DNA from 3 places in the Marinobacterium sp. MBR-109 genome. Region 1 is predicted to be linked to each of the others. Evidence: predicted binding sites of a transcription regulator. Region 1 holds the regulator's gene; each other region holds the start of a gene.
The links. The regulator FNR, encoded in region 1, switches genes on or off when oxygen is low (the NO sensors DNR and NnrR bind a similar motif). The targets are predictions, from matches to a motif close to TTGATNTANATCAA.
Positions count from the first base shown of each region.

Region 2: the regulator FNR is predicted to act here: its motif matches at 2,548-2,561, upstream of ABIE60_RS01790 (bifunctional enoyl-CoA hydratase/phosphate acetyltransferase).
Region 3: the regulator FNR is predicted to act here: its motif matches at 2,273-2,286, upstream of ABIE60_RS15820 (histone deacetylase family protein).

Region 1 is NZ_JBEPPZ010000004.1:133,126-137,535, forward strand. Features, by position in the region: gene ABIE60_RS07210 (heavy metal translocating P-type ATPase) at 1-288, shown strand, start outside; gene ccoS (cbb3-type cytochrome oxidase assembly protein CcoS) at 288-503, shown strand; gene ABIE60_RS07220 (sulfite exporter TauE/SafE family protein) at 506-1,174, shown strand; gene hemN (oxygen-independent coproporphyrinogen III oxidase) at 1,244-2,635, shown strand; gene fnr (fumarate/nitrate reduction transcriptional regulator Fnr) at 2,742-3,518, shown strand; gene ABIE60_RS07235 (adenine phosphoribosyltransferase) at 3,741-4,283, shown strand; gene ABIE60_RS07240 (recombination-associated protein RdgC) at 4,365-4,410, shown strand, end outside.
Region 2 is NZ_JBEPPZ010000001.1:368,910-373,319, forward strand. Features, by position in the region: gene ABIE60_RS01775 (YeaH/YhbH family protein) at 1-568, shown strand, start outside; gene ABIE60_RS01780 (SpoVR family protein) at 558-2,084, shown strand; gene ABIE60_RS01785 (histidine triad nucleotide-binding protein) at 2,136-2,507, shown strand; gene ABIE60_RS01790 (bifunctional enoyl-CoA hydratase/phosphate acetyltransferase) at 2,661-3,632, shown strand; gene ABIE60_RS01795 (acetate/propionate family kinase) at 3,637-4,410, shown strand, end outside.
Region 3 is NZ_JBEPPZ010000016.1:12,064-16,473, reverse strand. Features, by position in the region: gene ABIE60_RS15825 (sodium ion-translocating decarboxylase subunit beta) at 1-1,161, shown strand, start outside; gene ABIE60_RS15820 (histone deacetylase family protein) at 1,235-2,167, opposite strand; gene ABIE60_RS15815 (response regulator) at 2,497-4,110, shown strand; gene ABIE60_RS15810 (cryptochrome/photolyase family protein) at 4,107-4,410, opposite strand, start outside.

The sequences.
Region 1 (4,410 bases):
GACCTGGCCAAGACCAATGCCGATGCCGTCCTGATCGCCAACGACCTGATGCGACTGGCCGACAGTGTACGCATGGCACGCAAGACACGTACAATTATCCGTGAAAACCTGAGCTGGGCGCTGCTTTACAACCTGCTCGCCCTGCCCGCTGCAGCTGCCGGACTGGTGCCGCCCTACTGGGCCGCGATCGGCATGTCCGCCAGTTCACTGGTTGTAGTTGGCAATGCGATGCGACTGAGCCGCCGTCAGGTCGCCGCTCAGCCAACCAATGAGGAAGCGGAACGCTAATGGATATTGTTATCCTGTTAATCCCCATCGCGATCATTCTGGCAGGCTTTGCCATCTGGGCATTTTTCTGGAGTGTGAACAGTGGTCAGTTTGATGATCTGGACTCACCGGCTCATCGCATCCTGTACGATGACGACGATGACCTGATCCCCGAAGATGCACGTCAGAAAAAGGACAAACCCGCACCGGAAGCCCAGGATCAGGATACCCGCTGAGCATGCCTGAATCCGCACTTCTGGCCTCTGCCCTGCTGTTTGGTCTTGCCGGCAGCACCCACTGCATCGGCATGTGCGGTGGAATTGCCGGCAGCCTGGCCCTGAGCGGCGGTGAACGAGGCCTCCGCTTTCAACTGGCTTACAATCTGGGCCGCCTGTTCAGTTACGCCCTGGCGGGCGTTCTGATCGGCCAACTGGGCCAACTGTTCACTCAAACGGCCGAACTGACATTGGTATTGCGTAGCCTTGCAGCACTCATCATGGTGGTGATGGGACTATACATTGCCGGCTGGTGGCAGGGGGCCGCCTACCTGGAGCGGGCCGGCGGTGTTGTATGGCGCCGGCTACAGCCCTTCACACGAACCCTGCTGCCCGCCGACACCCTGCCCAAGGCTCTGCTGCTGGGGGCGTTCTGGGGCTGGTTGCCCTGCGGCCTGGTCTATACGACTCTGCTCTGGGTCGGTACTGTGAGCAACAACAGCCTCACCAGTGCCGGCCTGATGCTGGCATTCGGTGCCGGCACCCTGCCAGCACTGCTCACATCGGCGTTGCTGGCACGCCAATTGAAACAGCTGCTGCAGCGCAGTGGCGTACGACAGGGAGCGGGCCTTCTGGTCATTCTGTTTGGACTGGCAACCCTGCCCTGGACCAGCCTGTTGCACACGCATTGATATCCATCAACTACCGCTCGGCCACTCTTCCCTATAATGCCCGACCGGCCAACAACTAGAGGTACTGAGGTGAATAAAGAGACTACCATCAGCTGGGATATGGACCTGATCAAGCGTTACGATCTGTCCGGCCCACGCTATACCTCGTACCCGACGGCAATCCAGTTCGACTCCGGCCTGAGCCCGGAACAGCTGATCGAAACCGGTCGCTCCACGGCTGACCCGGACGCGCCGCTGTCACTTTATGTGCATATCCCCTTTTGTGCCCACGTCTGTTACTACTGCGCCTGTAACAAGGTCATTACCCGTAACCGCAAGAAGGCTCAGCCCTACCTTGAAACCGTCTATCGCGAAATGGCCAGACTGTCCCAATGGTACCGAGGCGACCGACAGGTCAATCAGCTGCACTGGGGTGGTGGCACCCCCACGTTTATAAGCGATGACCAGATGCGTGAACTGATGCAGGCATTGCGCAGCAACTTCAACTTGCGTGATGATGACAGAGGCGATTACTCGATCGAAATCGACCCGCGAGAAGCCAGTGACCAAACCCTGGCCGTTCTGCGTGAGATCGGCTTCAACCGTATCAGTCTGGGCGTTCAGGATGTGGATGCTCGGGTACAGGAAGCGGTCAACCGCGTCCAGCCTACCGAGATGACCGCCCGAGTACTGCAGCGCTCGCGTGAACTGGGTTTCAAGTCGATCAACATGGACCTGATATACGGCCTGCCGCATCAGAGCGAGGAGAGCTTTGCCAATACGCTCGACACTGTCATTGCCATGAGCCCCGACCGTCTGTCGGTGTTCAACTATGCACATCTTCCGGATCGTTTCCGCTCACAGAAACATATTCGAGCGGAAGATCTGCCCAGCCCCGAGGCCAAGCTCAATATCCTGCAAAACAGCATCAACCGTCTGCTTGAAGCCGGTTATGTTTACATCGGCATGGACCATTTCGCCAAGCCCGATGATGAGCTTGCCATCGCTCAGGCCGAAGGCAAGCTGCACCGCAACTTTCAGGGTTACACCACCCACTCCGATTGCGATCTGGTCGCCATGGGCGTTTCGGCCATCAGTCAGATTGGCGATGTTTACTATCAGAACGAACATGATATCGCCGCCTACAGTCAGGCAGTCGCTCAGCAACAGCATGCCGTAAAACGCGGCGTGACACTGAGCCGTGATGACCATATTCGCCGCGCGGTCATTACGGAATTGATCTGCCAGTTTGAGCTGGATATAGCAGCCGTTGAACAGCGCTTTGATATCCAGTTTGACGCTTACTTCAGTGCCGAGCAGACAGAGCTGCAACAGTTCAGTGCCGATGGCCTGATCGAGTTGTCCGCTGAGTCTATCCGGGTGACGGCGGCAGGTCGCCTGCTGATCAGGCGCATCTGTATGGCATTCGACGCTTATATTCCCAAGCACGAAGCCACACGCAGCTTCTCGCGTATCATCTAAAGTCGAGGCCCGTTAACCGGGCCTGGTGCTTCACCCTCTGGGGTAAATGTTACATAATGCGGGAAAGCCCTCGCAGTGTGACGAACCCAACGATAAGGATGACCCCATGGCCGACTGGAAATCTCAAGGAAAGCTTCACAGCCTGCAGCAGGTTCATTGCAAGACCTGCAGCCTGAGCCCGCTCTGTCTTCCCGTGTCGCTTGACCTGACCGAGATCGACCGGCTCGATGACATCATAGAGAAAAGCCGCCCGCTCAAGAAAGGTGAGCACCTGTTTCATCAGGGCGAGCCCTTCAGCTCCGTATACGCCATCCGGGCCGGCACAATCAAGAGCTACACCCTCACCAATGAGGGTGAAGAGCAGATTACCGGCTTCTACTTCCCGGGGGAGCTGGTCGGCCTGAGCGGTTTTGATGCCGATAATTACCCCATGTCTGCCAAGGTGCTTGAAACAACGACCGTCTGTGAAATTCCGTTCGAGCGTCTGGACGAATTGTCAGGACAGCTGCCTGAGCTGCGCCGGCAGATGCTGCGCAGCATGAGCAAGGAGCTGCGAGATGATCAACAGATGATGCTGCTGTTGTCAAAAAAGAATGCGGAACAGCGTGTCGCAACCTTCCTGCTCAAACTGTCACAGCGTTTCAAGGCACGCGGCTATTCGGCATCCAACTTCCGCCTTTCCATGTCACGCAACGAAATTGGTAATTACCTGGGTCTGGCTGTAGAAACCGTCAGCCGCATCTTCACTCGCTTTCAGAAAATGGAGCTGATGCAGGTAGACGGCAAGGAAGTGGAACTGACCAACCTGGACGAGATGTATCGCCTGTCCGGTGAAGCACGCCAGAACGACTGCTCTCAGCCACAGGAAAACCAGACCAGTTGATGCCATGACAGGTAAAGGAGTATCCGGATCCGTCTGGCCGGCCGTTTACAATCCGGTTTGGGTTTTACACCCATAAAAAAGGCGCCGCTCCTTTCGAAGCCGCGCCTCAAGTTGCACAATGAAGTAGCCATCTCAATGTGTAACCCAACGAAGCCATTACACCCTTAATTCGCCCTCGCAGCATTGAGTTATGTCAATTGAGCGCCTAACCGGGAGATATTTATGTCCTATGATGAGTTTTATGTGAAGTCCGTCATCCGTTCACTGCAGGACTGGCCCGAACCCGGCGTAATTTTTCGCGATGTAACTCCCATTTTCAAAGACCCCAAAGCGATGCGGATGGTGTCGGATGCGTTTATCCAGCGTTATATCGACAGCGATATCACCCATATCGCCTGTATTGACGCCCGTGGCTTCCTGTTTGGGGCGATTCTGGCGCACCAGCTCAACCTGCCGCTGGTACTGGTACGCAAAAAGGGCAAGCTGCCCGGCGAAACCATCCATCAGGAGTACACTCTGGAATATGGTACCGCGGCGGTTGAAATGCAGATCGACTCAGTTGCCTCCGGTGACCGTGTACTGCTGTTCGATGACCTGATCGCCACTGGCGGCACCATCCTGGCCGCCTGCACCCTGATCAAGAAGCTCGGCGCCGAGGTTACCGAGGCAGCCGCCCTGATCGACCTGCCGGATCTACAGGGTTCCACCCGCATTCAGGAGCTGGGCATTCCCGTCTACTCACTGCTCGCCTACGAAGGCTGCTGAGCCCTCCATCTCATGCACCGGGTACGCCTGCCTGGTGCACACTGTTATAATTCATCCCCCTTTTGCATCCCTGGAGATTGCATGCTCTGGTTCCGTAACGCTATTGTCTATCGCTTTGAGCCCACCC
Region 2 (4,410 bases), on a different contig from region 1:
GCCCTTGCCTTCCAGCAAGGCGGTCATGTTCTGCATCATGGACGTATCCGGCTCCATGACGCAAAGCGTGAAGGATATAGCCAAACGCTTCTTCATCCTGCTGTACCTGTTCCTGAACCGAAACTACAAGCAGATCGAAGTCGTGTTTGTGCGCCACCATACTCACGCCAAGGAGGTGGATGAGCAGGAATTCTTCTACTCCCGCGAGACCGGCGGTACTATCGTATCCAGCGCATTGGCAATGACCGCCGATATCATCGACAAGCGCTATCCACCTGCCGACTGGAACATCTATATCGCTCAGGCGTCGGACGGCGACAACTGGGATGGTGACTCCACCACTTGCAGCAAGATCCTGATCGACCGCATTCTGCCCAAAACCCAGTATTACGCCTATGTGGAGATCACCACCGGCCCGCACCAGAATCTCTGGCACGAATATGAGCAGGTACGTGAGGCGTTCAAGGAGCAGTTTGCCATGCAGCAGATCACTGAAGCCGGCGAGATCTACCCGGTCTTCCGCCGCCTGTTCGAGAAGCGTACCGAGGGGGCTGTCCATGAGTCGTAAAAAACGCCAGCCAATCTCGACCGGATCCGACTGGACCTTCGAGCTGATAGAGGCCTATGACCGTGAAATCGCTCGGGTCGCGCAGGATTTCGGTCTGGATACCTATCCCAACCAGATCGAGGTCATCACCTCGGAGCAGATGATGGACGCCTACTCCTCTGTCGGCATGCCGCTAAACTATAACCATTGGTCCTTCGGCAAGCAGTTTGTCGAGACCGAGCAGAACTATACCCGTGGCCGCATGGGGCTGGCCTATGAAATCGTGATCAACTCCAACCCCTGCATCGCGTATCTGATGGAGGAAAACACCATCACCATGCAGGCCCTGGTGATCGCTCACGCCTGCTATGGTCACAACTCCTTTTTCAAGGGCAACTACCTGTTCCGAACCTGGACAGATGCCAGCGCCATCATCGACTACCTGCTGTTCGCCAAGAACTACATCCGCCACTGCGAAGAGAAACATGGCGTTGAAGAGGTAGAACAGCTGCTGGACTCCTGCCACGCGTTGATGAACTACGGCGTCAATCGTTACAAGCGGCCTCGACCCCTTACGGCGGCCGAGGAGCGTGAGCGCCAGCAGGACAGGGAAGAATACATACAGCGTCATCTGAACGATCTGTGGAACACCACCGTACCCCGCAAGGCGGACAGTGATGATCGCAAACACCCTCGCTTTCCGGCAGATCCGGAAGAGAACATTCTGTACTTCATCGAGAAAAACGCACCCCTGCTGGAACCCTGGCAGCGGGAGATCGTCCGCATCGTGCGCAAGGTAGCGCAGTACTTCTACCCGCAGAAACAGACTCAGGTGATGAACGAAGGCTGGGCCTGCTTCTGGCACTATACGTTGCTGCATCAGTTGTATGACGAGGGACTGGTCACCGATGGTTTCATGATGGAGTTTCTCCACTCCCATTCCAGCGTGGTCTATCAGCCTCCGTTTGACAGTCCCTACTTCAGCGGCATCAACCCCTATACCCTCGGCTACAACATGATGCAGGACATTCGCCGCATCTGTGAACAACCCACCGATGAAGATCGGGAATGGTTTCCGGATATTGCCGGCAGTGACTGGAAGCAAACGCTGGATCATGCCATGCGTAACTTCAAGGATGAAAGCTTCATTTTGCAGTACCTGTCGCCCCGGCTGATGCGGGAACTGAAGCTGTTTTCGATCATGGATGACAGCAATCGCCCGGTGCTGAAAGTCGATGCCATTCATAATGAGCGTGGCTACCGTCAGCTGCGTGAGTCTCTCTCGGCCCAATACAACCTGGGCAACCGTGAGCCCAACATTCAGGTCTGGAATGTCAACGTACGTGGTGATCGCGCGCTGACTCTGCGCCACTACATGCACAACAGTCAGCCATTGGGCCAGTCCACTGAAGAGGTATTGCGCCATGTGCACCGTCTGTGGGGATTCGATGTACAGCTTGAATCCGTACTGCCGGACGGTACCGTTGCCAAGCAGTATGCCTGCCCGCCACGGGAGCAAAAGGTTGAGGCGATCTGACTGGGGTCGCTATACTGCTTCGACATGCATCAAATGAGTCGAGAGAAGGTTATGGATTGTCTGTTCTGCAAAATTCTGGAAGGTGAAATCCCGGCTGAGCGGGTGTACGAAGATGACCAGGTCATCGCCTTTCGCGACATCAACCCACAGGCACCCTTTCACTGCCTGATTATTCCGCGCAAGCATATCGCAACCCTGAATGACATTGCCGACGGCGACCGCGAGGTAGTGGGGCATATGATTCAGGCCGCCAGCAAAATTGCACAGCAACAGGGCTTTGATCAGGATGGCTACCGCACGGTGTTCAACTGCAACACTCACGGTGGGCAAACAGTCTACCACATCCACCTTCACCTGCTCGGTGGCAAGCCGATGGGTTGGCCTCCGTATCAGGACACCCTGAAAACCCCGGTGAACACCTGAGGCCCGGTGGCCGGGCCACACGCTCGGCTGCCTTCGAATTTTGTCTCGGATCAAATTTGCCGCGAGCCCGACCGCTTTATGTTGCACTGCGTCATAATGGGTTCATTATAGGGTTATACCCTAGCCATCAGCATTCTCAGGAAGGATACCCCCATGTCGATATCAGCTGACGCCCCCAATACCCCGATCTCAACCGAAACGCCACCCATGCACAACCAGCTGGAGTTCTTTATTGAACAGGCGCGCAAGTCCGGTCCGATCCGCACCGCCGTGGTCCATCCGGTCGACCACAACAGTCTGCTGGGCGCCATCGAAGCGGCTGAGCAGGGTTTGATCGAGCCACTGCTGGTCGGCCCGGAACACAAGATTCGTGCCGCAGCCGAAATTGAAGGCATCGATCTGTCACCCTACACAATCATCAGCACCGAACACAGCCACATGGCCGCCGAGTGCGCCTGTACACTGATTCGTGAAGCCAAGGCAGTCGCGCTGATGAAAGGGAGCCTCGGCACCTCTGAACTGCTCAGTGCCGTGATTCATAAAACCAAAGGCATCCGCACCGAGCGGCGTCTGAGCCATGTATTCGTGTTTGATGTGCCCAACTACCACAAGCCACTGGTAATTACCGACGCCGCGATCAATGTGGCCCCGGACCTGATCGCCAAACGGGATATCGTGCAGAACGCGATCGATTTCTGTCAGTCTCTGGGGAATGAATCACCCAAGGTCGCGATTCTGGCTGCGGTTGAAAAGGTAAAGCCGACCATGCAGAGCACCCTCGATGCTGCCGCCCTGTGCAAGATGGCTGACCGAGGCCAGATCACCGGCGGTATCATTGATGGCCCGCTGGCGTTCGATAACGCCATTTCGCTGCAGGCGGCGATCGACAAGCATATCAACTCACCCGTCTCCGGTGACGCCGATATCCTGCTGGCACCCGACCTTGAGGCCGCCAACATGATCGCCAAACAGTTGATCTATCTGGCCGATGCCAAGTCAGCCGGCCTGGCCGTAGGGGCCAAGGTACCGATCATTCTCACCAGCCGCGCCGAAGGCACACTGGGCCGTCTGGCGTCCTGTGCACTGGCTTCGTACATGGTCAAGCATCCACGCATGGGAGCCTAAAAGCATGGATACCATTCTGACCGTTAACGGCGGTTCTTCCAGCCTCAAGTGCGGCCTGTATGCCCTGCGTGCGGACGATTTGCACTGCTTGTTTCACCTGAAAGTGGAAAACCTGCTGGGTGACACCACTCTTTTCAAGGTGCGCGATGAAGACAACCGGGTACTGGACTCACATCAGCTTGAGTGCCAGTCCGTGGCACTGGATGAGCGTCACCAGTTCGCCTTGCGTGAAGTGCTGCAGTGGGTTGAGGCCCATCTGCCGGAGTCACGCCTGATCGCGACCGGACACCGAGTCGTGCATGGCGGCGATCTGTTCAGCAGGCCGATACGGCTGGATGATGCGGCACTGGAGCAATTGCGCAGCTTTATCCCGCTGGCTCCGCTGCATCAGCCCTATAACCTGAAGCTGGTCGAAGCCTGTCGTGCACTGGCACCACAACTGCCCGTTGTCGCCTGTTTTGATACCATGTTCCATGCGGCTCAGCCTCGGCTTGAGCGGCTCTATGCCCTGCCGCGGCACCTGATTGACAAGGGGGTGCACCGCTATGGCTTCCACGGTCTCTCCTACGAATATATCCAGCGCCAGCTCAGCCTTGGCGGAGCGGGCAATCTGAAAACGGTGGCCTGTCACCTGGGCGCCGGTGCCAGCATGTGTGCCATTCGAGATGGCCGCTCCATCGCATCCAGCATGGGCTTCACCGCCGTCGAAGGCCTGCCCATGGGCAGCCGCACCGGCAATCTTGACCCTGGCGTGCTGCTCTATCTGATGCGGGAAGAG
Region 3 (4,410 bases), on a different contig from region 1:
GGTTTCGGCGGTATTCTGGCGAATATTCCCGAAGCCGGTATGGCATTCTCTGCGGTTGAAAATGCAATTCATTTTGCCAAACCGCAGGTTCTGAACGAGCTGGCATCCATTCTGGGTGTGGCAGCGAGTGATCCCCATGCGATTACTGAGGCGTATCACTCTTCCAATGCCAGTACCCATGCGGCTGCGAGCCTGGTTGCACTGGATGCGGGCTATAACAACGGCATGCTGTACAACTTCTACACCATTGCAATCGCCTCAGGTGCAGCACCGCTGCTGATCTTCATGGGTGTGGGGGCAATGACCGACTTCGGTCCGCTGCTGGCCAACCCGCGGACGCTGTTCCTGGGTGCCGCTGCGCAGTTTGGTATCTTTGCGACCGTACTGGGTGCTGTAGCACTGAGCGCATTCGGTATCATGGACTTCAGCATTCAGGATGCGGCCGCCATCGGTATCATTGGTGGCGCGGATGGCCCCACGGCAATCTATGTTGCCAGTCTGCTGTCTCCGCATCTGCTGGGTGCGATTGCAGTGGCGGCTTACTCCTATATGGCGCTGGTACCGATGATTCAGCCGCCGATCATGCGTGCACTCACTACCGAGGCCGAGCGCAAGATCAGCATGAGCCAGCTGCGTCATGTATCGAAGACAGAGAAAATTCTGTTTCCGATTCTGCTGCTTGTCCTGGTTGCCTTGCTGCTGCCGGATGCGGCACCGCTGCTGGGGATGTTCTGCTTCGGTAACCTGATGCGTGAGTGCGGTGTGGTGGATCGTCTGAGTGATACCGCCCAGAATGCACTGATTAACATCGTCACCATCTTCCTCGGTCTGTCTGTCGGTTCCAAACTGTCGGCTGACAAATTCCTGGATGTGCAGACGCTGGGTATTCTGGTGCTGGGTATTGTTGCCTTCGGTATCGGTACCGCAGCGGGTGTATTGATGGCCAAGTTGATGAACAAGCTGCAGGGTGGCAACGCCATCAACCCGCTGATCGGTTCAGCAGGTGTTTCGGCAGTACCGATGGCGGCGCGTGTTTCCAACAAGCTTGGCCTCGAAGCCAACCCGCAGAACTTCCTGCTGATGCACGCAATGGGGCCGAACGTGGCCGGTGTTATCGGTTCGGCGGTCGCGGCAGGTGTGATGATCAAGTTTGTCGGTTAAAACCGATAAGTGAGTACAAAAAAGGCTGCCCATCGGCAGCCTTTTTCGTTTGGTGCGAGTGTCGCGTCTGGTGTCAGCCTTCTGAAAATCCGGCCAGTACTTCCAGGTGTGCCTGTACACTGAAGGCCAGCGGCACCGGGTTATATCCACCCTCAAGTACAGACACGATTCGGCCCTGACAGTGGCGGTCGGCAAATGCCTTGATCTTCTGAGTGACCCAACGGTAATCCTCTTCATCCAGATTCAAGTCTGCCATCGGGTCTTCCTTGTGGGCATCAAAGCCTGCCGAAATGAAGATCATGTCGGGCTTGTGCGCCTCCAGTGCCGGCAGCCAGCACTTTTCAATGGCATCATGAAACAGGCTCGGATCGCTGTGAGCCGGTATTGGGCAGTTGATAATGTTGGGTCGATCGATTTCGTGATAGCGCTCCGGGTAGTAGGGGTGCTGGAACGTCGAACAGACCAGCACTTCCGGGCGATCCTTGAAGATGTCGACGGTGCCGTTGCAGTGGTGTACGTCGAAGTCGAGAATGGCCACCCGCTCTATGCCCGGCTGCTGCAGTGCATGGGCGGCGCCGATGGCAACGTTGTTGTAAAGGCAGAAGCCCATCGCCAGATTATATTCGGCGTGGTGGCCGGGTGGGCGGACTGCACAAAAAGCGTTTTCGGCCTTGCCGCTGAGTACGCGGTTGGTTGCGAGGATCACGCCTCCAGCAGCCAGACTTGCCGCTTTCAGGGAGTCCGGACACAGGGCGGTATCGTCATCGGTATAGACCACGCCCGAGTCCGGCACTTTCATTTCCAGTCGCTTCTGATGCAGGCGGTGGTGTGCGAGCAATATCTGCTCTTCGGTTACCTCAACGGCGGTCAGCTGATCGAGTTGATCGAGCAGCCCGGTGCGTTGCAGCACCTTGTTAATGGCAACCAGCCGCACGGGGCTCTCCGGATGTTCCGGTCCCATATTGTGCAGCATGCAGTCCTTGTGGGTGATAAATGCTGTTGTCATGGCCTTAGCATACTCCTCTACTGTCAACATTCTAGAGGAAAAGGTGGTATGAGAGGCTTAGGCCTTGGTCTTAATACCGTCTTTATCATACGGTTAACCCAACTATTGATCGATGTCATGCCACCCCATCATCAGGTTCATTATAGTGTCCCCACAGCATAGAACTGTCTTCTGCACCGAGTGTTCTCACCCAACGCTCGGTGTTTTTTTTATCCCCCTCCTGTTTGCGTGAATACTTCTTGCCTTTGCCCTGGCCCTGTATACTCGTTGCTGATTGCCGGCCCTCGTGTGTCGGTACACAGAGTTCGGCATAGGGTGGACAGGCCAAGGTGGCTTCACGCAAGGTAGATTACTCCGACAAGAATGTTTTGCTGATCGACAGCAGCGGCAACCTGCGCTCTACGATCTACTACATGCTGCGTGAGCTCGGTGTAAAAAACCTGAAGGCGGCCACTGTAAACGAGAAGGTGCTGCAGCTGATCGAGGAGGAGCAGTTCGATATCATCCTGCTCGGCCACAACAGCAGCGATGCAGTGACCGGCATGCAGTTGCTGGAGGAGGCTCGTTTCCGCGGCTATATCCGCCCCACGGCCGGCTGGATCTTCATGACCAGCGATGCGTCCCAGGAAGTGGTGCTGCACGCCATCGACAGCCGACCTGATGACCTGCTCACGCGCCCTTTTTCCATTGATGAACTCAAGAATCGTCTCGATCAGCTGGTGCTGCGCAAGCAGGTACTGAGGCCAGTGGAGCAGTCGGTAGAAGTGGGCGACCTTGAAGGTGCAGTATTGGCCTGCGATGACATTCCCCGTCACGATCCCAACATCGACTATGCACGTCGCATCAAGGCCATCCTGTTGATTCAGTTGGGTCGCGCTGATGAGGCCTATGAGGTACTTGAGCCCATCTTCTGGCAGGACCCGGACAAGGACACGGGTCTGTGCATGGCGCAGGCATTGATCGGGATGCAGCGCCTGAATGAGGCCGGAGATCTGCTTGACAGTCTGATTGAGAATTACCCGTTGCTGATCGCGGCGTATGACCTGCGTGCTCAAGTGCATGAGAAAAGTGGTGACATGGAGCAGGCGCGGGAGACGCTCAAGGTGGCGACCGCCAAGGCTCCTCTGGGTATTCCTCGGCAGATGGAGCTGGGCCGGGTTGCGACCCAGACCCGTGTGCTTGAGCTTGCCGAGGGTGCTTACCGCAAGTCGATTGTGCTGGGTCGGCGCAGCTGCTACCGCTCACCGGAACCCTACCTGCGGCTGGCGAACATCAGACGGCTCGAAATGAAAAGTGCAGATTCGCGTCGCCAGATTGAGCTGCGCAATGATCTGGACGCTATTTTGAACAATGCCGAATACAACTTTTCCAAGGACCCGGCTCTGAAGGTCAGAACAGCGCTGTTGCGAGCTCAGGCCAGCGAAGACATGGGAGAGCAGGATGAGGCCCGGCGCTTGAGTGAAGAAGCCCAGCGCCGCAACGCTGCCCTCAGCCAGCCCTTGCAGCTTGAGCGAGAACGCTTAAGCCTGTCGGGCGACCCGGTGCCGGTATTGGAGCCGGAACCAGAGCACGATTCGGCCAGAGAGGCACCGCGCCAGGTACGTCGCGATCCGGATATGAGCGACAAGGTCAATCGGCTTGGGGTCAAACACTACCTGGCCGGCAAGGGCTCTCAGGCGATTCGCTATTTTGGTCTTGCCATCGAATATGATCCCGGCAATGTGCCGGCCCTGCTTAATCTGGCACAGATGTTCCTTGAAGCCGCGCGAGATCAGGAAGCCAAGCGAGACGAACGCCTCAAGATGGTGGATCGCTACCTGCGTCTGACAGACCGCCTGCCACTTGAGGCGGTGGAAAAACTGCGTCAAAGCCAATTGAAAACCTTCCGTCGCATGCCGTTGTCCGAACTGCCGGAAGGCTCTCTTGGGGTGCTGCTGCGCTAGTCTGTCTGATCGAGTGACATCAGAAATATGCGGGCACTTTGCTGCAGCGCCTGTTGCTGCTCTTCATCCATGTTTCGTAGCTGTCGGTAGGTCAGTCCAAGCCGCGGATTCTGGCTCAGCAATGACGCATGCCGCGCCATAAAATCCCAATACAGATAGTTGAACGGACAGGCATCGGGTCCGGTCCTGCGGCGCACGTCATAGCGACAGTGCTTGCAGTAATTCGACATGCGGTTGATGTAGGCGCCGCTGGCAGCATAGGGCTTGCTGGCCATCTCGCCACCGTCCGCAAACAGTACC